DNA from 4 places in the Paenibacillus sp. FSL H8-0537 genome. Region 2 is predicted to be linked to each of the others. Evidence: riboswitches for the same ligand, from Rfam matches in the RefSeq annotation. Region 2 holds a riboswitch; each other region holds the start of a gene.
The links. A riboswitch is a leader RNA that binds a small molecule or an ion and turns the genes downstream of it on or off. The one in region 2 is predicted to bind cyclic di-AMP.

Region 1: another riboswitch for cyclic di-AMP. It lies ahead of MHB80_RS21180 (hypothetical protein); the one in region 2 lies ahead of MHB80_RS00930 (C40 family peptidase).
Region 3: another riboswitch for cyclic di-AMP. It lies ahead of MHB80_RS00145 (ubiquitin-like domain-containing protein); the one in region 2 lies ahead of MHB80_RS00930 (C40 family peptidase).
Region 4: another riboswitch for cyclic di-AMP. It lies ahead of kdpA (potassium-transporting ATPase subunit KdpA); the one in region 2 lies ahead of MHB80_RS00930 (C40 family peptidase).

Annotation. Positions count from the first base shown of each region.
Region 1 covers NZ_CP150290.1:5,025,448-5,028,655, reverse strand. The annotation lists gene MHB80_RS21195 (SDR family oxidoreductase) at 1-168, opposite strand, end outside; gene MHB80_RS21190 (hypothetical protein) at 171-674, opposite strand; gene MHB80_RS21185 (MarR family transcriptional regulator) at 782-1,348, opposite strand; gene MHB80_RS21180 (hypothetical protein) at 1,545-1,964, opposite strand; cyclic di-AMP (ydaO/yuaA leader) riboswitch at 1,969-2,135, opposite strand; gene MHB80_RS21175 (arsenic transporter) at 2,347-3,208, opposite strand, start outside.
Region 2 covers NZ_CP150290.1:213,106-216,313, forward strand. The annotation lists gene MHB80_RS00925 (deoxyribodipyrimidine photo-lyase) at 1-727, opposite strand, end outside; gene MHB80_RS00930 (C40 family peptidase) at 862-1,332, opposite strand; cyclic di-AMP (ydaO/yuaA leader) riboswitch at 1,334-1,505, opposite strand; gene MHB80_RS00935 (hypothetical protein) at 2,008-2,823, opposite strand; gene MHB80_RS00940 (M1 family metallopeptidase) at 2,838-3,208, opposite strand, start outside.
Region 3 covers NZ_CP150290.1:27,032-30,239, reverse strand. The annotation lists gene rnmV (ribonuclease M5) at 1-149, opposite strand, end outside; gene MHB80_RS00145 (ubiquitin-like domain-containing protein) at 382-1,527, opposite strand; cyclic di-AMP (ydaO/yuaA leader) riboswitch at 1,772-1,979, opposite strand; gene MHB80_RS00140 (TatD family hydrolase) at 2,164-2,937, opposite strand; gene MHB80_RS00135 (HD domain-containing protein) at 3,033-3,208, opposite strand, start outside.
Region 4 covers NZ_CP150290.1:6,633,314-6,636,521, forward strand. The annotation lists gene MHB80_RS28105 (response regulator) at 1-78, opposite strand, end outside; cyclic di-AMP (ydaO/yuaA leader) riboswitch at 953-1,156, shown strand; cyclic di-AMP (ydaO/yuaA leader) riboswitch at 1,261-1,450, shown strand; gene kdpA (potassium-transporting ATPase subunit KdpA) at 1,824-3,208, shown strand, end outside.

The sequences.
Region 1 (3,208 bases), 2.2 Mb from region 2:
GGAAGCATCCGCCGATGCGACCATGATAGTCGATCGGCCTTTTTCTCCGATCTGATCACGCAGCTTCTCTGGCTCTCTGCTCAGCGCCTTGGCGGGTACGCCAAGATCAACTAAACGTTTCAAAAGCGCACTTCCTATCGTACCTGTTGCTCCCATAATAACTATCATTTTTATCTTCTCCTTTTGGTTGAAAAATGAGTTGTGGCGGCAAGACGCCACCGCCATGTCACTATCGTGCTTGCTATGAAACCAGATAATGGGAAATCGGTCCAGACACGACCGACCCAGGCCAAGTGATGGCTCGGATTCATAAATTCTAGTAAAACAGATGTCAACCATGCGGCGTATAGGCCAAACAAGGACCCGGCCAATGCGAACATCCCTACCACAACCAAGTGAGGTGCATTGATGACCCATCGTATACGGCCCACTCGGCTGCGCAACAAAAGGCCAATCATTAAGGCCATCAAGGCCGATGCACCACCGATTGTGGTCAATGCCCCTATTTGAAGACCCCTATCGGCAGTAACCAATCCCCCGATACCTGCCATGCTGGCAGGAGCAGCATAGGCCATGACAACTTCACGCCACAGTATAAAAATCTTTTTCTTGGAACTCGTAGTCTTGATGCCGTAAACAGCATCTGTCTGATTCGGGTATTTCATCTTGTTCATTTAGCTGCTCCCTCTTCCTTGATATCGTTCAACGATTGCTTTCAGTGAAATATAATTAGCGTCCTAACTATATAAGGATAAAAATAGGCTAGCTTTACTAGCCCATTCTAATCATTACTGATGTTTCCCTTTGGATTCGAGCCTAGTTCGCCCGTAAGAGCTGAGATGCCTTGTGTAACTCGGCCTAGCAAGTCGAGAAATACGCTGCGCTCATCGATATTGAGCAAGCCCACCATTGCTTCCAACCGAGCGAAATGCTCAGGAGCCATTTCACGAAGCTTCTTCGCTCCTGCTTCCGTCAATATGACCGATCTCTGACGCCCATCATCTGAGCTTGATCTCCGAGATACTAGCCCATCTCGTTCCAGGGTGTCGATAAGACCTGTCACTGTAGCACGTGTAACGCCTAGATGCTCCGCTAATTGCGAAGGCAATTCTTCTCCTTCGTTATCTTCAAGATCTGCCAATAAACGATATCGACTTGTTGATAAACCGAATCTAGAGAAATGAATCTCCGAGGCATGTCCAAGCTTGACTCCCGCTGCCATTAGTCTAGACGCGACGAGTATAGCCTGCGCGTCTATGTCTAGGTTATAGCGATCAATCTGACGCTTGGATTGTACTAGTGAAGGAATAGCGTCAATGTCATTTATTATTTTATTATTGTTGTTCATATATATAGTATGGTTCCTAATTACTTTGATGTCAACACATTTATATAACCTATCAATAGCCCGCCATTCTTCCTATCTGGAACTAAAACTTTATTTTCTTTCCATAGGAGAACAAGCAGCCGATAAAAAAGGAACCTTTCCGCCAGCTGAATCATGGCGGGGAAGGTTCCTTTGTGTCAGGTCGATCCAAAATAGGCTAAAAAATAGAAAGATAGAATAACGAGCGGTTAAGTAAAATAGGTTCCTCGGAAGTGTTGTCATCCGGTTCAATTTCTGCCGTCCAGTGTTTGAGATGGTGAATGGCGTGATCGAACAGGTTGTACACACTGTGTTGATCAGCTTGCTCGCTCCGAAGCGAACGGCCTGTTATGGACAAGGTGCCGATAAAGCTGCTCAGCGTGCTGCACCACAGGCCCCAATCGTTAGGGCGTTCCATTTCGTCTACAAAAGTCTCGCCAAAGCCAATGCCTTTGTCCGTCGTTACCCGCAAGCAGGCACGGTTTCCAGCGGCGTCTACATTGAGTGCTGGAATGACAAACAGCTCAATGCGCTTGACCGTAAGCTTCATTGCGTGCTTCGCCTTAGGCGGAGCGTCCGGCGCATGAAGGACAATCATATTCATCTCTCCTCACGTTCGCTTACGGAGTTAGCTGTCGGATTCGGGCCAGAGAGCTGCCCTACCAGTGCGCGAAGGCACCGGATTCACCCCTTGCGATTCAAGCTGTCGCTTCAATCACGTCGTTGGTTCCCCCGCTTTTTCAATTGAAAAATTAAGCGATTAATAATAGAGTGCCAGAATTCGGCTAGGGATATATATTAAACCTTAATGGCTCATTTGTAAACCTTTTAGCAGTAAAATAAAAAAATGCTGCTGCCTCAAGTGAAAACGAGCGCTGCCGTTATTTGGCGGCAACACTCGTTTTCTGCAGAAATAACTGCTGAATTATGAGTACAGCAGTTAATGGTGAACTGACCGCTCATGTAGAAGTTGTCGTGAGTTAATGCATAGGGAAGATCCAGCCAACCCATAAAGCAAGAATAACGAGAGTAAACAGCAGAACAGGCGGAATGACGACAATCGTTACTTTGACATAATCCATCCAATTGATTTTTACCTTGGCTTTCTGTACAAGATTCATCCAAATGAGCGAGGCTAGCGTGCCTATCGGTAAAATGAGTGAGCCAATATCGCTCCCAATGACGCTGGCGAGGTAGGCGATTTTGAGTGAAAGCGGATCGAGGTTCATTTCCGTGAGGGTGATCGTGCCGATCATGAGCGCGGGGTGATTGTTGACAAGTGTAGACATGGCGGAGACAAGCCCTCCGATTAAAATGCTTGCATTCATCAGGCTTCCCATGACAAGCGGCTCGAACACCTGCACGAGTAATTGCGTCAGACCAATATTGTGCAGGCCATAAATAATGATATACATGGCGAAGGCGAAAATGAGTATATGCCACGGAATTTTACGCAAAATGTCGTTCGGCGGCATTTTCAAGTAAACCCAGCGCCAACTAAGGAGCAGCAGGGAGCCGAAAACAGCGACCCACTCAACGGGGATATGCAAATAGGAGGCAGCAAATAAGCTTAGCCGGACAGAGAAGACGAAAAGCAGAATCAATTTCATAAAGCGGCTGCTGTATTTGGGATATGCAGGCTTGCTTCCGTTAGGTGTGAGTAAAGGATGGTAGCCAGATTGAATAGGGACAATTGTAATCGTATGGGGGACTTGCCGGGGAAGCTGATGGTAAAAGTAGAAGAACAGCAGCAGGCTGAGCAGCAGCAGACCAATTGTAGCGGGGATAAACATCATGACGGTATGCATGTACAAATCCATGCCGACGATTTTCAGCGCAATC
Region 2 (3,208 bases):
GGTTTTCCGCAAACTGGTCGCGGCTGCCTTCATAGCCAGCTAGGCGGCGGTTTAGAAATTGCTCCAGCGCATCGGCTGCACTCAGCGTTCCCGCGTCCGCCGTGCCAGATGCTCCCGCTACCCGCATAAAGGCTGCCGCAGCGGGATGCTCCCGAGGAAGACTGAAGCGCTCTGCTATGCTGGCATCTATATTTTTCAGCGTATCCAGCTGTTTCAGCGTTGTTTCGCCCGCAGGGGAATAATGGCTTTGCATAAAGGACTGCCACATGCGGTAAAAGGGCGTAAATACCTTGTAAGGCTCACTGCGCCTGGAAAACGTATGAAGCTCCTCCAAATCGGCGAGTGGCGCATCGTCGAGCGGCAGCCAGCGACGTCCCGTTGCGCGCACAACCTGCGCAGTCGCTTTGTCGCGAATACGGGCATAAGGCGTATAGTCCATGTGGACGAGCACCTCTTCAATGGGATGGGCCAGCAGCAGCGCTTCGGTAATGGCAGCGGGATCGCCGTAAAGCACATGCAGCTGCTCGCCCGCCGCCTTGTACTGTTCCAATAGGGAGGTGGCCTGGGACAGGAAGGTTCTGCCGCTGTGGCAAGAGAGCCGGTCACCGTCCGCCAGTGACGGGTCTATTATAAGCAGATGAAAGCCGCGCTGCCCAGAGCGGCGCACATAATCAAAACTGCGCAAATCGTTTGAACGCAGGTCTTTGCGGTGAATATATACATACATGGAAACGAGCCCCCTTGTGTCCGTGCTAGAAAACAGCAAAGCCGCAAGCTATTTGTCCGAAGACAAACAACTGCGGCTTTGCTGATTGAGACAGCAGCTTTTCGTTATGTAAGCGAAAAAAGCATGGCCTGGCTCTATTGCTCGCTTGCGTACTTGTCGTAAGCGTCTTGACTCATAATGCGTGTAGCTGACACGTAACGATCAGCATAATAAGACTCGCTAAGTTTGCTAATAATAACGCCTCTGCTCGAGGAAGCATGTGCAAACTTTCCATCTCCAACATAAATACCAACGTGGGAGATGCCTTTGCCGCTCGTGTTGAAGAATACAAGATCGCCAGCGATCAGGTCACTCTTCTTCACTTCACTGCCATCGTTCGATTGCGCTTGGGAAGTACGGGAAAGATCGATGCCCATTTTATCGAAAACATATTTCGTAAAACCGGAGCAGTCGAAGCCTTTCGTAGTTGTTCCGCCGCTTTGGTATGGTGTGCCGATCAGATCAGCGATAACACCGTCCATCTTCGAACCTGCGAACACGCTGCCTGCTTGGAAAGCAAGCATTAATACAAGACCAACGAGTAGTGCAGTTACCTTCTTCAAAATTTGAAACTCCTTCCGGTGCCGACGAGGTTAGCTGTGGGGTTCGGTTGTGAAGGTTCCCTATGATTTCCAAGACACTTGAATCAAGCCGTCCAAGCATCGAAATCAATTCACCCAAAGTGGTTCCCCCGTATTTCTATACCTTTGCGGTATAAAAAATTAGGCTGGTTTAATTTTGCTCTGCGCTAATAATTCGGTTTTTTCATGTGATTTCCTCCTATATGAAAGAATTTCTAATAATTCTCATGTAACCTTTTGGCTCAATTTTGCGTTAAAACAAGTTTCTTGCCTAATAAATGTTCGTTCCATCACCGTTCGCAAGCAAAAAAACATTTTGTCAGTTTATATGAGAAATAGGCAGCCAATATGCTAAGAATCGTACATATAGGCTAGAATTATAGCGTAAAATGAAGAATTAGAGAGTTTAGTCAGCATCAGTCTAAGGGTTGGTAAATGAATAGAAGCGTTGCCTGCAGAAGCTTTATAACATAAAAACCCCGATTGCGGCCTCTTGTCCGCAATCGGGGTTTTTATGAGAAGGACTTTAGAAAAATGAGAATACTAAATGAGAATTAGGGAGGGACGCCCTCATTTTTCTAAACCTAATTTCCTATTTATGGAAGTCAAAAGTCGTATAAAAGGGTCCTAAAAGGAGCCTGAAACGGTCTTAAAACGGTCTCAGCTTTGCTTCGATTGCAGGCAATCGTATTGTGCAGCGAGCGTCCATACCTTTAACAAGGTACGGAGCAGATGATAGGCTTGATGCATGATGAGCGCCAGTATTCCCGCCCAAGCATAGGAAAGGCCGGATACCAAGAGCGAAGCGGCGACAGCCAGCAGCCACATCAGTAGAGAGAGGCCGGCATAAGGAAAAAGATTTCGGAGCGCAATGCTGAGCGAGCGCATCGAGCCCGTGCTGGAGGCGGCGCCAAACTGCATGGCGAGCAGCAGCAGGTGAACGAGGAAGCTCCACAGCAGCCAACCGCCAAAGCCTGGCAGCGTGCTTTGCAGCAGCTCGCTCAGCGAATGGCCCTCCATTAGCAGCTTGAAGGCGCGAGGAAGAAGGAACCAGCCAGGCGCGAAAATAAGCAGAGTGCGCAGCCAATAGAGCAGCGTCACAGGCTTCCAAGCTTTGCGAATGCCTTGAAGGAACTGCGTTCCACCTTTTTCGTCCATATGATGCAGCGAGTAGAGCAGCCCTGCATGGAACAGCGGGCTCAGCAGCATGCGGGCGGCGAACAAGCCGCCCAGCAGCCATAGATAGGGGCTAATCAGATCTGTTTTTGTCAATTGAAACTGGGCTTCGCTGAGGAACAGCGAAACGGCCGAGTCCGACGGATGCTGGAGGGGAAAGCGCCGCAGCAGCGGCAGTACAGTCATATCAATAAAGCGGTAAAGGAAAAGTCCCCATAATAGCTGATACAGGAACAAAAGAATGACGATGTAGAAATGGCGGATGGCGAGCCGCCAGCCTTGCTTCATATGCTGCTTCATTTTTTACCTCCTCTCTACCAGCCTACGGATGCGAGCAAGCCTTCAATAAGCTTCGTCAGACCGAGGCTCCATCGAATGCGAGACTGCTCTGGCACTTCTGCGCGCATAAAATTGTTAATATGCCTATTGTCCAGAACATTGCTGTTTTTCGGATCAACCGCTACCCATGCGAGCGGAGCAGCGTGCATTACCTTGTACTCTATATGCAACTCGGAGGCATCCCATAGTTTAGTAGTTGTTTCGCCGTCGGTAAAGGAGAAGACGAGCGGTATGGACCCGTTATGCCCGCCATTACGCTTGATCAGCACGGTAGACTCATATTGGGTCTGGCCATCCTGCTCCACTTTATTCACTCGAATATCCTCTACTGAAAAATCCGCCATCA
Region 3 (3,208 bases), 190 kb from region 2:
ACGCCACGGCGCTCCTGTGCCAGCGCAATGCGCCGCAGCACATCCTCGCCAATGGCCGATCCATTCGTCTCTATCGTATCGGCTTCAACGGCCCGCTTAATCGCCACCGTATCCTCTTTGCCTTCTACTACAATCATTTCCTTGATCACATCGAACAATCCTTTCGCAAAGGGAAACTTATACATGCATATATTTCAAAAGAATGGGCGATTGCTGCAACAACAACCCGCTCATTCGCGTCTGTTTTATTATACCCCCAATTAGCTATTCAAGCGAATCTTACGCAAACAAAAAGAAGAGGCAAGGCCTCTTCCGTAACCTGTCATATTTAGCTTATGATTGCGATAAACTAGAGCACAATCCATAAAGAACTGATGCTAATTAGCTAAGAGATGGCTTATTAGGACCAATCACATAGACGGTAAAACCTTTTTTCTTCCCGAATTGATTAGCTTGCTTTTCACTGTCAAAATACACATCGATCTTACTGCCCTTGATCGCACTTCCGGTATCTTCAGCGCGGCGGAAACCAATACCTTCGATGTACACCCACCAACCGAGTGGAATGACATCCGGGTCCACGGCAATCGTCCGTCCTTCCGATACTTTAGCACCTGAAGCCGTAATACCGTAATCCGGGTGGCCTTCGCTCTTGCCCGTCGAAGCTAAGCCAGCTGAATAAGCCGTCAAGGTGACGTTGCTAAGCACCTTTTTGGATGTGAGCGTGGTGCCGTCTACCGTTACATTGTTGCTGGTTGTCGCTGTGGACAGCACAGTAACCTTAGGCTCCGGCTTTTTCGTACCGATTGCAACGACCTGATTAACCGCAGCCGATTCGACTACCTTGTCTACCACTTTCTTGGAGACTAGCACGCCATCTTCGAACTGCTTCTCAATTTTGATCGTTACGACGCCTTCTTTGCCCGTCTGCACAACCTTCTCCTTGCCTACTTCCAGGTTCGGATCTTCCTTCTTCACAATGGTGAACGGTGTTGTGCTGGACGACTTGCCAAGCTTCGTATCGACGCGAATGACCGTTACGGTCATATCCGCGCTGACGCCCGAGCCAAGCGAAGGTAATACTTTATCATCATCTTCAACAGGAATATTTAATTTCTTTATCGCTGCCTGCACGGTTTTCTCTGTCGTGTACACCGTTGATGTCTTGCCATCAGCTTTTACAAGTAGCGGTACCGCATGCTTAATTTCAAAGCGGTCCCCTTCCTTTACTGCCGTATTCAGAGGTACAGATACCTCGTCATGCGGGCCAATTGTAATAGCTTGTTCATCCAGTAGGCGTTGCAGGACCCATTGCTTCGTTGAAACAACAGTTTCTTGTCCATTCACTACTACGGATACGCTTTTGTCAGCCGATCCGTACAACAACACCAAAAACATGAAAGTCATAGCGATTGAGATCGTAGTACTCAAAAGAATCAAACGCAAGTTTTCACGCTTCCATCGCAATGCGAAAGACATGCTGGATGATCGTTTCCCATGGGTCTCACTTGCTTGAATAATGCCCACTTCATCGGTCCTCCTTCATAGCCCCGCCGTCGAATTACGCATGATACCATTGACGCGACTATAGTATATTGGCGTGCTTATAGCACGCTCCAGTATATTTCCTCTGCAACCTCCTAGATTTACCCTATGACGACGGTTTACCCAATATTCAAAAATAAAAAGAAAGCCCGTCGACAGAGGATCTGTATCGTGGCTTCCCGGGAACGTCGAATAGACTATTCAGGAATGGTGGATGCACGAGGTTGATCACTCTCTATAAACGCTTACGAGGTTAGCTGTCGGGTTCGGGCAAGAGAGCTGCCCTATCGTCGGAAGAATGCTCATGGCAATCCCCGCCAAATTCACCCCTAGAAGAAATTCAAGTGCGCGTGCAATGTGATCCGCAATTTCCTCACAGCATCGTGCCTGGTTCCCCCGCTCTCCAAAGTTCGAAGATTAAGCGCAAACTGGAAATCCAATACAAAAATTTAAAGCTCTGAAATGAATCATACCTTCATCGGAGCCTAATTGTAAAGATCAGATAAAAACCGATTTAAGCGAAATTTTAGGATATTTACGGAAAAGAGAGTCTATTTCAGCATGAAAAATTAGTTTTATCGCCGGAAAGGTCACTTATTCTCGCTTTTATAGCCGTTTTTACTCAATTCCAAAACATTTTTTACCGTTTTCGGTCGTCAAATTGGCGATTTCGGCCACTGATTTTCCTAATATTTCTGCTGCCGCTTCCGCAACGAGCGACACATAAGACGTCTCATTTCGTTTCCCACGGAATGGATGTGGGGTCAAATATGGAGCATCCGTTTCGATCAAAATTCGGTCACTCGGAACCATCGCAAGCACCTCTTTTGGCACCCTTGCATTTTTGAATGTAAGCGGTCCACCGAACGAAATATAGAAGTTCATATCTAGGCATTTTTGAGCCGTTTCTGGACTCCCGGAAAAACAATGCATAATGCCTCCGACTTCAGATGCATTTTCCTCCTTCAGTAGCTTGACAACATCCTCATGAGCATCGCGATTATGAATAATAATTGGTTTTTTCAGCTTTTTGGCTAATCGAATTTGCTCGCGAAATACACGGTGTTGTACGTCCTTAGGGGACGTATCCCAATGGTAATCCAGTCCGATTTCGCCAATGGCTACCACTTTGGGATTAGAACACAGATCCTCAATCCAATTAAGATCCTCTGGCAGCATATCTATGCTGTCAACGGGATGCCAGCCGACCGCGGCGTATATAAAATCATATTTTTCTGCAAGTGCAAGCGTAGTTGGAATCGTTTCCCTATTAAAACCAATATTGACCATTAAATCCACCCCTGCTGCACGCGCTCTTTCGATAACGGCTTCGCGGTCTTCGTCAAAATGCGGGGAGTCCAAATGCGTGTGTGTGTCGAATAAAGAAATCATAGCTCAGCAAACTCCTTCTATATTATAGTTTAAGGTGAAGCGGTCGAAAGCCGTCCGAGAAATATAGAGAAAGTATGGCAAAATCATATACTTTCCTATATTTTAAATAACTTTCGTACTTTATCGCTTAATTGATCAGCGGAAGCGCGCAGCTTCTCTTCCGGATAATACAAATGGGACTGGCCCTGATGAAGCCCAGTGATGGAACGAATGATGTCGGATTTCGTGGAAATTTCACTGACAGCCTCATACCCGTCCATTAACAAAATCG
Region 4 (3,208 bases), 590 kb from region 2:
ATGGCGCTCCCATGCAATTTCCTGCAGCAGTCCGCTGCGCGTCTCTTCTTCATCATCCACCAGCAGCACTTTATACATCGTTTATCCCCCCGCTATTTAAATACGCGGCCGAGCAGCCGCTAAGACCTGATACTGTAAGCATGCTATTTATCATATTCGTTTCCGTGTTTTCTGGAAAGAGGGGGGTGCTTTTAGAAGACAAGTGTCTGGTCTCCCCACCTTCAACGGGGCGTAAACCCATAGAAATATAATGACAATCTAATTATGCCCAAGATGGTCTGGCCACCATTGTATTTACATCATACTAGGAGTGTTTCAAGAGCTTGAGGATGAACAAAGTGCTTATAATAAACTGTGCATTGAATCATTAAATGCTTTCACACCGTCCAATGGGGTTGAAAAAGTTTCTAATCGCTTAATCATTAGTTTATTGAGATAACAAACTGCGATTAAATTATTCCCGTTTGTATCCTGCTGTATGAATTATATCTGTTGATTGCAGCATAACTAGGCCCACTGCCTCTGACTAGGTGTGGGCTATTTTGGTTTACTTTGGAAGCATGAAACGGAATCTTTTTACATCACTCTTTTAGCAAATATAAGGAATCATTAGATATATTGACCTTGATGCAGATAAGATGCATTGTAAGCGTTTAAAATCAGGCCAATTCGCTGCATTCGCTCTCTTTTGCGGCGTAAGCTTCCTTTACAGCACTCAAGGCGGGGGAGTATGATTCATAACATGATTGAACCTTTTTTGAAATATAAGAATTTATAAGTTTTGCACTTATAAATAGGCTTATATTTCTCGGACTGAAACGCGCTGCGCCGCCAAAGGAAGGCGATAGCCGTTTCATCTTGAAATATAGGAAAGTATATGTTTTCGTTATCCTTTCTCTATATTTCTAAGGGCAAAGCTCTTCGCTCGTCCCAGAAGGACGACGAAGTCGTTTTTGCTTGATCGCTGAGTCTTCGCGCATTAGGAGAAGAGCGGGGGAACCAAACGCACTGCAAGTGTCCGATGTGAGAGTCGGAGGCCGGCAGCGCAGGGGTGAATCGTTTGCAGGAGTATCATGAAACTCCAGGCAAATGTAGGGCGACTCTCACCGCCCGAATCCGACAGCTAACCTCGTAAGCGCAGGTGTAGAGAGGAATGGTGAACGATTGTGACCTTGTAAATCAGGCCACAGAGCGTCATACGCCTCTGTGGTTTTTTGTTGTCTTTTTATGAAAATAGCACTCGCAACATCGGCAGATATTTTGTTTCAAACGCTGAGTTCTGCACTGCCGCAGAAACGGGGGAACCATCGACGGCTCTCTGTCATTGTCCAATGGACGATTGCAGGGAGCGTCACGGGGTGAATCGCAAGGGCACGAAAAGTGCCAAGCGTAGGGCGTCTCTCGCGCCCGAATCCGACAGCTAACCTCGCAAGCGTCAACGGGAGAGGCCACACTTACACTTATCGCAGAGCGAATCAGGGGCGCATAATGCCCGGATGAAGGAAGCTGCGGGTGAAGAGTCCTCTTTGCCCAAGGCTTCTTTTTTGTTGCCTTTTTTTGCAAAATGACCAGAGGAAAATTGAAATAAGGAGCGCTGCAGCTATGCTGGATATCGGAATGGCTTTGACCTTAATCGCAGCTTTCGGGCTGATTGCCGGATTTATACGCTGGTGCGACCGATCCATTAGCGAAACGGAGGAACGGGGATGATTGTCATATTGCTCGTTACAGGAGCTTTGCTGGTGTATCTCGTCTACGCCTTGCTTCATCCAGAGAAATTTTAACAAATAACGTTTCATCATTGATGCAAGGGAGGAACAGCTGTGGACGTCCTGCAAATGGCGGTAGTCATCGGTATTATCATGCTGATCGCGAAGCCGCTTGGGCATTATTTATATTCCGTGTTTTCAAACGTTCCGAACCGTACCGACAAGCTGTTTGGGCGAGTCGAAGCGGTCATTTATTCCGTGATTGGACTCAAAAATCGCCAAGGCATGACCTGGAAAAAATATGCGCTCAGCTTTATTACACTCAATTTCATACTCGTAGCTATCAGCTATGTGCTGCTGCGACTGCAAAGCGGCCTGCCGCTTAATCCGAACGGGATCAGCAGCATGGAGCCTACGCTCGTCCTAAATACGGTCATCAGCTTTATGACCAATACGAATCTCCAGCATTACAGCGGTGAGACGGGGCTGACGTATTTTGCGCAAATGGCGGTCATTACGATGATGATGTTTACGTCAGCCGCCACCGGCTTTTCCGTCGCCGTCGCCTTCGTGCGCGGCATTACGAGCAAGGGCGGAACGCTCGGCAACTTTTTCGAGGATTTCGTCAAAGCGCATACGCGGATTTTCTTCCCGCTGGCTATTGTCATTACGCTGCTGCTTGTGGCGCTGCAAGTGCCGCAAACGCTTAGCCCTACCTTGACCGTTACGACGCTTACGGGCGCGGTTCAGCATATAGCCATCGGGCCAATCGCTTCGCTGGAGTCGATTAAGCATCTCGGTACGAATGGCGGCGGTTTTTTCGGAGCCAACTCCGCCCATCCGTTCGAAAATCCTAACCCGCTGACGAATGTCATTGAGATTTTGTCCATGTGGGCGCTGCCTGCCGCGCTGCCCTTCATGTACGGTCGGTTTGCGAAAAGCAGCAAGCAGGGCTGGGTTATTTTTTCGGCGATGATGGCATTGTTTCTGATCTTTCTTACGATTTCCTATACGGCTGAAAAAAGCGGCAACCCGCTGATCGCCACGCTCGGCATCGACGCTTCGCAAGGCAGCATGGAGGGCAAGGAGGTACGCTTCGGCATCGCCCAATCCGCGCTGTTCACAACGGTAACAACGGCGGCCACGACCGGCTCGGTCAATTCAATGCACGATACACTCACTCCGCTTGGCGGACTCGTTCCCCTTGCACAGATGATGCTGAACGTCGTCTTTGGCGGCAAAGGTGTCGGGCTCGTCAATATGCTGATGTATGCGATGCTGACGGTGTTCATTTGCGGGCTCATGGTCGGACGGACACCCGAGTTTCTGGGGCGAAAAATAGAACCGCGCGAAATGAAGCTGATTGCCATCACCATTCTCGTGCATCCGTTTATTATTCTCGCGCCAACGGCGGTGGCTTTTCTGACCGATCTGGGGCAAGGCGCTATATCCAATTCGGGCTTTCATGGCATTACGCAGGTGCTGTATGAATATACGTC